3 regions of the Planococcus sp. MB-3u-03 genome follow, and region 3 is predicted to be linked to each of the others. Evidence: riboswitches for the same ligand, from Rfam matches in the RefSeq annotation. Region 3 holds a riboswitch; each other region holds the start of a gene.

The links. Region 3 has a riboswitch for lysine ahead of CW734_RS07250 (Na+/H+ antiporter NhaC family protein). Riboswitches for the same ligand answer to the same signal wherever they lie in the genome.
Region 1: linked by a shared signal. The riboswitch ahead of CW734_RS08250 (aspartate kinase) and the one ahead of CW734_RS07250 (Na+/H+ antiporter NhaC family protein) in region 3 are both predicted to bind lysine.
Region 2: linked by a shared signal. The riboswitch ahead of dapA (4-hydroxy-tetrahydrodipicolinate synthase) and the one ahead of CW734_RS07250 (Na+/H+ antiporter NhaC family protein) in region 3 are both predicted to bind lysine.

Annotation. Positions count from the first base shown of each region.
Region 1 covers NZ_CP025135.1:1,389,286-1,393,352, reverse strand. The annotation lists gene sdhA (succinate dehydrogenase flavoprotein subunit) at 1-497, opposite strand, end outside; gene CW734_RS08255 (succinate dehydrogenase cytochrome b558 subunit) at 543-1,154, opposite strand; gene CW734_RS08250 (aspartate kinase) at 1,535-2,761, opposite strand; lysine riboswitch at 2,865-3,039, opposite strand; partial or broken gene uvrC (excinuclease ABC subunit UvrC) at 3,081-4,067, opposite strand, start outside.
Region 2 covers NZ_CP025135.1:2,938,236-2,942,302, forward strand. The annotation lists gene ypfJ (KPN_02809 family neutral zinc metallopeptidase) at 54-896, opposite strand; gene CW734_RS15920 (class I SAM-dependent methyltransferase) at 956-1,552, opposite strand; lysine riboswitch at 1,703-1,881, shown strand; gene dapA (4-hydroxy-tetrahydrodipicolinate synthase) at 2,008-2,898, shown strand; gene CW734_RS15930 (STAS domain-containing protein) at 2,941-3,777, opposite strand; gene CW734_RS15935 (cell wall-binding repeat-containing protein) at 3,911-4,067, opposite strand, start outside.
Region 3 covers NZ_CP025135.1:1,203,067-1,207,133, reverse strand. The annotation lists gene CW734_RS07255 (sodium-dependent transporter) at 1-1,081, opposite strand, end outside; gene CW734_RS07250 (Na+/H+ antiporter NhaC family protein) at 1,281-2,855, opposite strand; lysine riboswitch at 2,965-3,145, opposite strand; gene CW734_RS07245 (bifunctional metallophosphatase/5'-nucleotidase) at 3,299-4,067, opposite strand, start outside.

The DNA of each region.
Region 1 (4,067 bases), 190 kb from region 3:
TCGATGACGAGGCCAAGGAATTCCCAGCCTTCATATTTTGTGATCAAGCCTGCGACTTCATAGCGGCGGACTTGTTCATCTAGTGCATATAGCAATTGCTGGCCAGTTGTCGCGCCGGCAAATGCCGTTCTGTGGTGCATCGTGCCGCCGAAACGACGGAAGTCAAGAAGTCCTTCAGGCGTACGGTTGAACATGACGCCCATGCGGTCAAGCAGGCGGATGATGCCAGGTGCTGCATCGGCCATCGCTTTAACCGGCTTTTGGTTAGCTAGGAAGTCACCGCCGTAAACGGTGTCATCCAGGTGAATTGCCGGGGAATCCCCTTCACCTTTTGTATTCACCGCTCCGTTAATGCCGCCCTGTGCGCACACAGAGTGAGACCGTTTAACTGGAACGATGGAAAATAGATCGGCAGGTGCTCCTGCTTCGGCAACTTTGATCGCTGCCATTAGGCCAGCTAGGCCCCCACCGACGATAGAAATTTTGCCTTTCGCCATTGTAGTGTTCACTCCTCTTTTAATTCACCAATGTTTGGGACATCCTTAAACGAATGCAAACAATGCTCTGATACCAATGATCGATAATACAATAAAGACTAGAAGTGTGAAGTAAGTTGAGTAGCGCTGTGCTTTCTCTGAAACCGTGATTCCCCACGTCACAAAGAAAGACCACAATCCGTTCGCCAAGTGGAACGTCGCGGACAGGACACCCAATACGTAGAAGGCGAACATGAACGGATTCGACAGGATGTTTTCCATCATGTTGAAATCTGCCTCTGCTGCACCAATCGCAACTTGGAATCTTGTCTCAAACACGTGCCATGCGATAAAGACCACAAGGAAAATCCCGGTGTAACGCTGTGCAACAAATAAGATGTTGCGCATGTAGCTGTAATGCCCCGGGTTGTTTTTCGCTGTGAACGCTATGTATAATCCGTAAAAAGCATGATACATGAGCGGCAAGTAGATGACGAAAATCTCCAGGAAGATGACGAATGGAAGATTTGCCATGAAGTGGGCAGCTTGGTTAAACGCTTCCACGCCTTGCGTAGCGAAATGGTTGACGATCAAATGCTGCGTCAAGAACAATCCGATTGGAATGACCCCGAGTAAAGAGTGCAGCCTGCGCATTAAAAATTCACGATTGTTATCCAAAAATTTTACCCCCCTCAAAACATTAGTTGGCAGCGCAAAGTTTTCCTATATCAGGAAAATATCTCTGCATTGCTATAAGCATCATGTACAAGAATATGACATATTTATTGTACTCCCCCCCTCTAGGAGCGTCAAGGCAAGGAAGCCTTTTTGGACGCATCCAGTCTAGGGTCTGTGACGATTTTTGCGGATATTAAATAGGAAGGAATTCATGAAAAGCTATATTTTTATTTCGAAACAGGCGGGATACAGGCATCCGTTTCACTGTTATATAAGCCCATATAGGACCGTAACGGCATCATTTCAAATTTGAACAAATTGTGAATTTTTGCACAAACTTTAGGGAACATAAAAAAGCCCAGCTTGGCCGGGCTTTTTGCTTATCTGACAGACGCTGGCGTCAGTCCGTATGCATCGTGGAGCGCATTCGCTGAACGTTCCATTTCACTCGCCGGCACGACGACAGATACTTTGATTTCGGAAGTGCTGACCATTTTCACCGGTACGTCTTGAGCGCGGAGAATATCGAACATTTTTGCCGCGACACCCGGATTCGATACCATGCCGGATCCGACGATCGACACTTTCGCCAATCCGGTTTCGATATCGATGGCGTTATAGCCGATCTGCTCCTGCGCTTCCGACAATACGCGCTGCGCTTCTGCCAGGCTATCTTCTTTGATCGAGAAGGAGACCGACGGAGGAAATTCCTCACTGATGCTTTGAACGATGATGTCGACATCGATCAAATGATCCGCCAGAGTCGTGAAGATGTTGGCAAGCGACCCGTTAAATGGCTTCGTATAGCTGACAGTGATGCGGGCGATGTCTTTTTCGAATGCCACACCGCGCACGATTAGATTTTTTTCCACAGTGATCACCTCTTGTATGATAGTTCCCGGTTCATCCGAGTAGCTGGCCCTTACAGAGAGGGGCACTTGGTTATTCTTGGCGAATTCCACGGCGCGCGGATGAAGGACTCCCGCTCCGAGATTGGCCAGTTCGAGCATTTCGTCGTATGAAATCTGTTCAAGTTTGCGTGCGCCTGTGACATAACGCGGGTCGGACGTGTAAACTCCGTCAACATCTGTGTAGATCTCGCATTTTTCAGCACCAAGCGCCGCCGCCAGCGCTACAGCGGTCGTATCGGATCCGCCGCGGCCAAGCGTCGTGATGTTGCCGCTCTTGTCGACGCCCTGGAATCCTGCGACCACGCAGAACAAGCCGAGGTCAAGTGCCTCCTCCAAACGCTGGGTATGGATTGTTTCGATGCGCGCATTGCGCGGAACGGATTCCGTTTCGATGCCCGCCTGCCAGCCTGTGAAACTCAATGCATCGTGGCCGAGTTTTTTGAACGCCATCGCCAAAAGGGAAATGGTCACTTGTTCACCTGTCGCCAGCAGCATGTCCATTTCACGCTTTGGCGGCTCAGCGGAAATCTCTCCCGCAAGGCCAAGCAGCGTGTCTGTCGTTTTGCCCATTGCCGAGACAACGATGACGACACGCTTGCCTTGTTGTTTTTCCCGGATGGCACGTCTTGCCACGCCGACGATTTTCTCCGGAGACGCCACTGACGTCCCCCCAAATTTCATTACAATTGTTGTCATTTTCTCCACTCCCACTTAAGATAAGTGGCCCTCAATAAAAAAGAGGCAACTCGCCGATTGCCCGGCAAGCTACCTCTCTTCTCATGTACGATTTCAAACGTCCATGTGAGATAGCCCTCCAGAGTCAAACTCTGACAGCCCTGCATCTCTTAAATGCAGGACCAGCATACGCGCAAGCAGTGCGCCGTAAACTTCGGCGAGCGTCCCTTTTGGCATCCTTCACAGATTCTGCAAATCTCGGAATGCTTACTATTGACGTCCGCTCCTCTATCATCACTTTTTACAAGTGATTCAATTGTGTTATTACAATACCACGAAGTTATTCCTGTTGCAACGGCTGTTCTTTGAAATGCCGTTCAATTTCCATGGCCAGTTTCTCGGGAATGCCGGCCTGCTGGATCTCTCCGGCGTTCGCTTCCTTGATTTTTCGCACGGAACCGAAATGCTTCAGCAATTGCTGCTTGCGTTTCGGGCCGACACCTTGCAAACCGTCGAGCGCAGACTGAATCGAATTCTTGCCGCGCAATTGGCGGTGGAACGTGATGACAAAGCGGTGGACTTCGTCTTGGATGCGCTGCAATAAATAAAACGCTTCACTAGTCCGCTTGAGTTCCACCATTTCGACGGGGTTGCCGTACAAAAGCTGAGACGTTTGGTGCTTGGCATCTTTTGCAAGCCCTGCAATCGGGATATCGAGTCCGAGTTCGTCTTCGATGATTTCACGCGCCGATTCGATTTGGCCTTTGCCCCATCGATGATGATCAAGTCGGGCAGCGGCAAGCCGTCCTTCAACACGCGGCTGTAGCGTCTGCGGACTACTTCACGCATCGCCGCATAATCATCGGGCTTCTGAGCGGAGCGGGTTTGTACTTCCGGTAATCTTTCTTCGATGGTTTGCCGTCAATAAAGACGACCATCGCCGACACCGCGTCCGCACCTTGGATATGGGAGTTATCGAACGCTTCGATACGCAGCGGCGTGTGGATGTTCATCGCTTCGCCGAGTTCATTGCACGCACCGACTGTCCGTTCTTCCTGGCGCTCTAGCAATTGGAATTTCTCCTTGATGGCGATTTCCGCATTCTTGCGCGCAAGCAGCACCAAATCTTTCTTCTTGCCGCGCTGCGGGACAAGCACTTTCGCGCCGAGCCATTCTTTCAGGAATTCTTCATCTTCCGCTTCCTGCAGCAGGATTTCATTCGGTTTGATATGATCCGGCTTTTCATAGAACTGGCCGAGGAATGTCAAAAATTCTTCTTCAGGATCCCGGTATAACGGGAACATCGAGACTTCGCGCTCGATCAGCT
Region 2 (4,067 bases), 1.6 Mb from region 3:
GTCTATTCTTTATAATGAATCACCAAGCGCAAAATATCAATCTTTTCGAAAGCTTATAATTCCGGTGCATTGAAGGTATTGCCATCATTCAAATCACCGGCTCGGAAGCCTTTGTAGAACCATTCTTTCCGCTGTTCGGATGTGCCATGCGTAAAGCTTTCCGGAACGGCGTAGCCGCGCGTCCGCTTCTGGATCGTGTCATCACCGACCGCACTGGCTGCGTTCAAAGCTTCTTCCAGGTCGCCTTCTTCCAAATAGCCCATGCCTTGAGCATGATGCGCCCAGACGCCCGATAAATAATCCGCCTGCAATTCCAGGCGCACTTGCAATTGGTTGTATTCGGTTTCGCTCAGCTGATTGCGCGCCTGCTGGACATCCCCGAGCACGCCAAGAAGGTTCTGCACGTGATGGCCGACTTCATGCGCGACGACATACGCCATCGCAAAATCACCAGGTGCATTGAACTGGCGCTCGAGCTCATCGTAAAAGCTTAAATCGATATACAGCTTGGAATCCGCCGGGCAGTAAAATGGCCCCGTCGCAGAGCCGGCCATGCCGCAAGCTGACTGGACGCTTCCAGAAAACAGCACCAAAGTCGGCTCAACATACTCCATGCCTTCTTCAGCGAACACTTCCGCCCAAACCTCTTCCGTATCTGCGAGGACGACCGATACGAAATCGGCAAGTTCTTCTTCCCGCTCACTTGCCACATACGGTTCCGAAGTAGAAGCTCCTCCGCCATCGCCGAGTATCGCTCCTGGGTCGCCCCCGAGAAACGTGATCAACAGGACAATCAGCAAGCCGCCGATCCCGCCGCCGGCAAGAACCGGCCCGCCAACACCGCGCCCTCTCCTGTCTTCTACATTCCTGCTGCCCGCTCGTCCTTTCCATTTCATAACCGAAACCCTCTTTCCGCATTCATTTTTATAAAGCTATACCCGTTTCACCGGAAACTTTAATCCCATCTCGGCAAGCGGTAGACCAAAAATCGTTCGCGCGGATCTTCCGCTTCAACTGGAAGCTCAATGTCACCGGTCAATTCAAAAGCGGTGCGGCGTTCGAGGAAATCGGTATACTCGAGTGCGGGATAAAATAAAATTACTTCGACTTCCCGGGGATGATCGGCTACTGATGCCAAAATCTTATCTATTACCGTCATGAACACCGGATCGGAAAACGGATTGAAAAAATAAAACCAGCGATCTTCCGGATGGATTTCATAATCCTGTGCGTAGCCGTTGATGAATTCGATGTCCGCCTTCCCCTTAAAGCGCTGTAAATTCCGCAGCGCGGCTTCGTGCAGCGATGGGTCGACTTCCACTCCCGCTGACGGCGTCCCGAATACACGATGCGCAAAAAAGTTCAAGCGTCCTTTGCCGCTGCCGAAATCGACCAGCCTGCCGCTGCCCTTAAGCGGATGCGCCTTGAACAATCTATCCAGCCACGCATAGGGCGTCACTTCGAAACGGTGCTCATGCATCGACGCATTAAAGCCCATTTGTTCGCCACCGGTTTGGATATTCAATTGCCGGTCCATTTGATGATCGTCCATCTGATTGCCTCCTTTTATCCAGTGAGATCAATTAAAGCCGCAGCTTACTATTCCCACATTTTGCAAAATAAAAAATGCTTTTTCTCTTGCCATTCCCATTTCTTTCTGTTATATTACAGCTAATTCAATAATTTCTTGCTTCCTTAGCGGAGCGAGGATAGAGGCGCAAAAACCATCAGTACGCAATCCGAGGAGTATGAGCTCTTAGGACGATTGCCGAAAGGGGGATTTGCCGAAGCGGCAGGATGCTCATATTCCTGTGCGCTGGTTCTGCACTGAAGAAGTGCCGGACTGTCATATAGGAAACTATATGGAGGGCTATCTGACGAACAGGAACGATTGGTAAACATTGTTTCTAACGGCAGCAACGGGCCCCCGTTGCTGCCTTTTTGTTTACTCCGGACCGGCCCCCACCTCTAACTTTTGAAAAAAACTTAGAAAAGGGTGTGTTCTCTATGAAATTCGGTCAAGTGATCACTGCGATGGCGACGCCATTCGACTCAGACGGTGAAATCGATTTTCAGGCAACAACAAATCTCGTGGAATATCTAATCAATAACGGTTCGGACGGCATCGTCGTCGCCGGGACGACCGGCGAATCGCCGACTTTGTCGACAGACGAAAAAGTGGCGCTGTTCGTCCATGTCGTCACCGTAGCAGACGGGCGCGCGAAAATCATCGCGGGCACCGGCTCAAACAACACGCGCGCATCGGTCGCCTTGACCCAGCAGGCAGAGCAAGCGGGCGTCGATGGCATCATGCTCGTCACTCCTTACTATAACAAACCCTCACAGGAAGGCATGTACCGCCATTTTGAAGCGATCGCAAACGCGACGACGCTTCCGGTCATGCTCTATAATATTCCGGGCCGCAGCGTCGTCAATCTATCGGTCGATACCATCGTCCGCCTATCGCTTATCGACAATATCACCTGCGTGAAAGAAGCAAGCGGCGATTTAGATGCCGCTTCTGAAATCATCGAACGCACAAGCGGCGACTTTGCCGTCTACAGCGGCGATGACAGCCTGACCTTGCCGATGCTTTCTATCGGCGGAACAGGCATCGTCTCGGTCGCATCGCATATCATCGGCAATGAAATGCAGGAGATGGTTAAATTGTTCCGCACAGGCGATACAGCTGGAGCCGCCGCGCTTCACCGCAAATTGCTGCCGACGATGAAAGCTTTGTTCGCAGCACCGAGCCCGAGCCCGGTCAAAGCGGCACTCAACCTATCGGGTGTCCCGGTTGGCGGCGTGCGCTTGCCGATGCTCGCTTTAACAGAAGAAGAAACCGCCACTTTGCAGCAATTCCTGCCGTCCGCTAAACAGGACGCGGTCACCAATTAAAAAAAGCTTCGCAGATCCGTTTTAGGGTCCGCGAAGCTTTTTTTAGTTATAGACGTTTTCCAAGGCACGCTTCAAGCTGCCTCCGATGTTCAATGTCCGCACATCCACACCGAGTGTCGTCAAGGATTGCGCCGTCTCAGGACGGATCCCCGTCAAAATCGCTTCGACGCCGATCAGCCCGAGCGACTGGATGATTTTGATGACTTGTTCCGCCACCATCGTATCGACCCGGATGACCCCTGATAAATCAACAATCAATGTGTTGATCTTCAATTCACTTGCCGACAATAGCGTGCGCTCCAAAATATAATGCGCCCGGTCGATTTCAATGCTGCCGACAAGCGGCAAAATGGCGACCGAATCGCTGATCGGGACAACAGGTGCCGATAATTCCAAAAACTCCTTACGCGCTGTGGCCAGATTTCGTTGGTAGGAAGTCGTATAGGCATGCGTGTAGGAATACGTTGCATGGTCCAACAGCGCATGCAATAATTCCGCTGCGTCGTAAGTTATTTCCGGGGAAATAGTTAAGCGGCGGCCTTCACTTTTAATCAAGGTCGCAATGTGCTTCCGGTATAGCGCCGTTTCAGCAAGCGCCACATCCAAAGTCATGCCATGCTCCAAGAAAAAGTTTCCCGTGGCGGTCCCCCACTTCGCCATATTCGCCATGATCTCTTCTTGACGGCAGCTGTTCTGCAAGGATTTTCCGAGCAGTTCAATGAAGCGAACCAGTTCCTGCAACACAAGCTCCGAGAATTCCCGATTTTCTTCCACCATTTTTTCCGGCAATGCGGTCAGGCGTTCTTCCTGGATCAATTGGGCAATCATATATTTTTCTTCTTCCACTCGTTTACCGAATAACACCATTTCTTTTTCCATTGGTACCTCCGTCAATTGCTGCTCGCTTTATTTCTTGCAGCAGATTCATTATACCTAATCCTCTATACAAGAAATAGCCTTTTGCTTTTAGCGAGAAAAAAATGCCCGCCGGATGGCAGGCATTTTTCAGGTATTATTTTGCGAATAGTTGTTTCAATGTTGCAGAGGAGACGGCTCCTTCGCCGCCAAGGATTGTGTAGAAGGAATCTGGCGTTTCGAAATTCTGGATTTGTTGTTTAGATGCTTCAGATGGCGTTTTCGCAGTCAGAACTAGCGGCCCACCGTATGAA
Region 3 (4,067 bases):
CGCCGAAGGCAACCGCTTTTCTGCGTGAAATCCCAAACTTCTCAGTAAAACCTGCGACATATGTTTCTGTGATCGACATAAGAGATGTCAATCCAGCAAGTGTTAGTGATAGGAAGAACAAGAAACCGAACAGCCCGTTCATGCCCGGGAATTCATTGATGATTGCCGGGAACACCACAAAAGCGAGCCCTACGCCAGCTGATGCAACATCCGCCACAGCTACACCAGATTGGGTCGCCATGAAACCGAGTACCGCAAACACCCCGATACCTGCCAGCAACTCAAAACTTGAGTTTGCAAAAGCGGTAATGAAAGCATTGTTAGTGATATCCGATTTTTTCGGAAGATAGCTGGAATAAGTAATCATGATTGCAAAAGCAATCGATAGACTGAAGAAAATATGCCCATAGGCCGCAACCCACACGGTTGGATCCATTATGGCGTCGAAATTCGGGCTGAAGAATGCATCCAGTCCGAGCATTGCCCCATCAAGCGTAACCGCACGGATAACGATGATGGTAAAGATGATGACCAAAGTCGGAATGAAAATCCGGTTCGCCATCTCGATTCCTTTTTTAACGCCTGCAAGCAAGATGCCCAGCGTAATGACCCAAACAAGAACTAACGGAATAAAGATTCCCCAGACGATTCCCCCCGTCTCGCCTGGTGACACCGTTAGTTGGAGAAAATCATTGAATAAGAAAGCTTCTGTATCCTCTCCCCATGCCTGATTGAATGAAAACAAGGTATAACGCATTGCCCAAGCAATGATGACTGCGTAATACACCGATATGACGAACGAAACGAATATTGCCCACCAACCGAGCCATTCAGATTTTTTCCCGCTCATTCTAAAGAATGACAATGGCGCTGATCCGCGATAACGATGGCCTATAGTGAATTCCAGAATCAAAATTGGAATCCCGGCAGTTAAAAGTGCGAACAAATAAGGAATTAAGAAAGCTCCACCACCATTTTCATATGCTACATACGGGAATCGCCAAATATTCCCTAAACCTACTGCTGAACCGACCGCCGCCATGATAAAACCGGCTCTCGTTCCCCATGTAGAACGTTCCATTTCTCTTCCCCCTTTGTTGTAAACTTCCAATTTTTTAACAGAAAAATAGGAAGTTTGTTTATATTCAGATTATTTTGGAATCTAAATTTAGTATAACTAGGACCCTGTTCAAAGTAAAGATAATTTCTGAAAATTTTTCAAAAAAACTATTATGACAATAATAAAAAGCCGGAGATAGAATATCTCCGGCTTTCAAATCTTAGTTCTGTTCATGTTTTTCCATTAAGGTTGTGCGCTTAGACCAGAAAACGAATAGTATTGCCAAGGTGATGGCCACCGCTCCAAGAGCCAATGGCAAGGAGCCGGTGAAGCCTATGACGATATACCCTACTGCTGCAATCGCTGCAGAAGTCAATGCATACGGAAGTTGCGTGACCACATGGTCCATATGATTGCTTCCTGCGCCTGTTGACGACAAAATCGTCGTATCCGAGATCGGTGAACAATGATCTCCAAATACTGCCCCTGCCAATACAGCCGAAAAGGAAGCAAGCAATAGTTCCGGTTCTGCCTGAATCATGATCGTGCCGGCAATCGGCAGCAAGATCCCAAACGATCCCCAGGAAGTGCCCGTCGAAAATGCCATGACGCCAGCTAACAAGAACAATAGGACCGGCAAGACACTCGTTGGCACATTGCCACGAGCCACAGCATCAGCCAAGAAAGTACCTGTTTCCAACGCATCAATCAAATACGTTAGCGACCAGGCAAAGATTAGGATGAAGACAGCGCCCGCCATCGATTGGATTCCCGCCCAGATGCCTCTGGCGATCCAATGCGCTTCTGCCGCTTCATTGCGCTTGATTTGCATCGCATACAAGACGATTGCAGCGAGCGCCCCGATCAACCCACCGGCAAGCAAGGACAAAGGAACATCCGTGTTTTCAAAAATGAGCCATATGTCAAATACTCTATCGGCATTTACATAACCCGTCCACATCATCGCTGCGACCGTTCCGACGATCAATAACAAGATCGGCAAGAGCAAATCGCGGACGCGGCCGTGTGAATGGCTCGGGAAATCTTCTTTCATTTCCCCAGGAATCACTTTATTTGGATTGAACAACTGGCCTTCTGTAATTGCCAGGCGTTCATGTTTTTTCATTTCCCCGAAATCCACATCACGGATTGCGACGAAGAACACGATGGCAAGTGCCGCGATGACGTAGAAGTTCATCGGTGCCATCCATAGGAACGCTTCCAGGGCAGAATAATCCAGGAAGGTCTGTCCAGCCAGGATCGTCCCGATGATGCCGATGATCGCAGCTCCCCAGCTGGATACGGGAGACACGACACAAATTGGTGCAGCAGTGGAATCGATGAAATAAGCTAGTTTTGCACATGATACTTTATAGCGGTCCGTAATCGGCCGTGCAACTTGCCCAACGGCCAATGCATTGAAATAATCATCAATGAAAATCAAAATGCCAAGAAATACGGTAACCAACTTCGCCCCGCGGCGTGTTTTCACGCGCGCAGATGCCCAATCGGCAAACGCATGGCTGCCTCCAGACAGGCTGACGAATGCTGTAATGACCCCTAGCAGCAATAAGAACAAGATGATGAAGACATTGTAAGCGTTAAAGCCTTCGTTCCAAAAGATCACCGCAAACGAAGTGAATAATTCATTCACTGCCTCAACCGGGGCAAACGATGTCAGGATAAGCGCAGCCGCTACGATGCCGACGCCGAGCGACAGCAATACACGACGCGTCAACAGCACCATCGCAATCGCGATAATCGGCGGCAGAATCGAAAAGATTGTATTTTCCATAATTAGATTTCCTCCTATTCATTTTGATGGTAAGGCTTAGACCAAAAAGCCGGCTTATCCAATGGATAAACCGGCTTCCTACAATTCGTCTGTGTGCACAAGCATCAAACAACCCTGTAGCTCTCCATCCGCAGTTAACTGCAAATGACAGTGGCATTCCTGTTCGAAATGTCCCCAATCGCCGCCCTTGACCCGGAGACGGTAATTTCGGCAAGCTTCCCTTTCGAATGCGGTCTACGCGGTCAAACTCGCACATTCTACTGATGAAGGCTGCAGCCTCTACCCATCGATATCTAATTCATAAAAAGCATAGCCCAAAAGCACTTGAAATCAACTAACAGTCCATTTTGAATGTTCCTTCTATTTAACAGTTTTCATGCGAAAATAATCACCAAAGACGTCACGCAGGAACTCAGGCATGAAATAGCTTTTCGGCGCACGCTTCAATGCCGGGAAAAATAGCCAAATGTAAACAGGTCAAGCGTCGCCAGCCGGTAGATGCGATCTGGGTCGGCAGGCTTGCCGCCGACCATCAATTGATGATCGTCCATAGCCATTCCGCTATGGATCATTCGGCCGAACACCGCTCCCCGAAAGCCCATGCCTTTGAGCTCGAGCTGCGGCCAGTCTTCGTTCAAGGATTGGAGGTAAATTTCCTTCAGCTCCGCGCCGCTGAGATCGATCACGCACGGATTGATCGGATGCGGCAGCATGCGGTGGAAATCATAGCGCGTCATCTCCCCTTGCGGCATATCTTCCATGAAAATGCCGGCATTGAACAATCCACAATCTGCCGAGGCGAACGAGACCAGTGCATCGCCAAACAGCTCAGCCATAGGAGAGGGCTTGAACCATTCAGCTTTCAAATGCTGTTCGTTGAAAAATACCGTCTCAGCCATTTGCTGCTTGCCGACGCCGACCAAGTATTCATTGAACCCTTCATCGGCTTCCGGCAACTGGTCGGTCTCGATCACTTCCGCTGTCATCTTGCGTGTCTTTATATCAATTTCAATATGGCCGATGTAATAGCCGAACTTGCCGGCTGCGCCGAGCAAGGTCCCGCCGATTTCTTTTCCTTGATGGAAGAGATGGTGGGTATGAGCCCCCAAAATGATGTCGAGTTCGGGGCATTCCGCTGCCAACAGTTCATCTTCCCGAATGCCGAGATGGGACATGCAGATAAGGAAATCGACCGATTGGCGGATTTCCGTC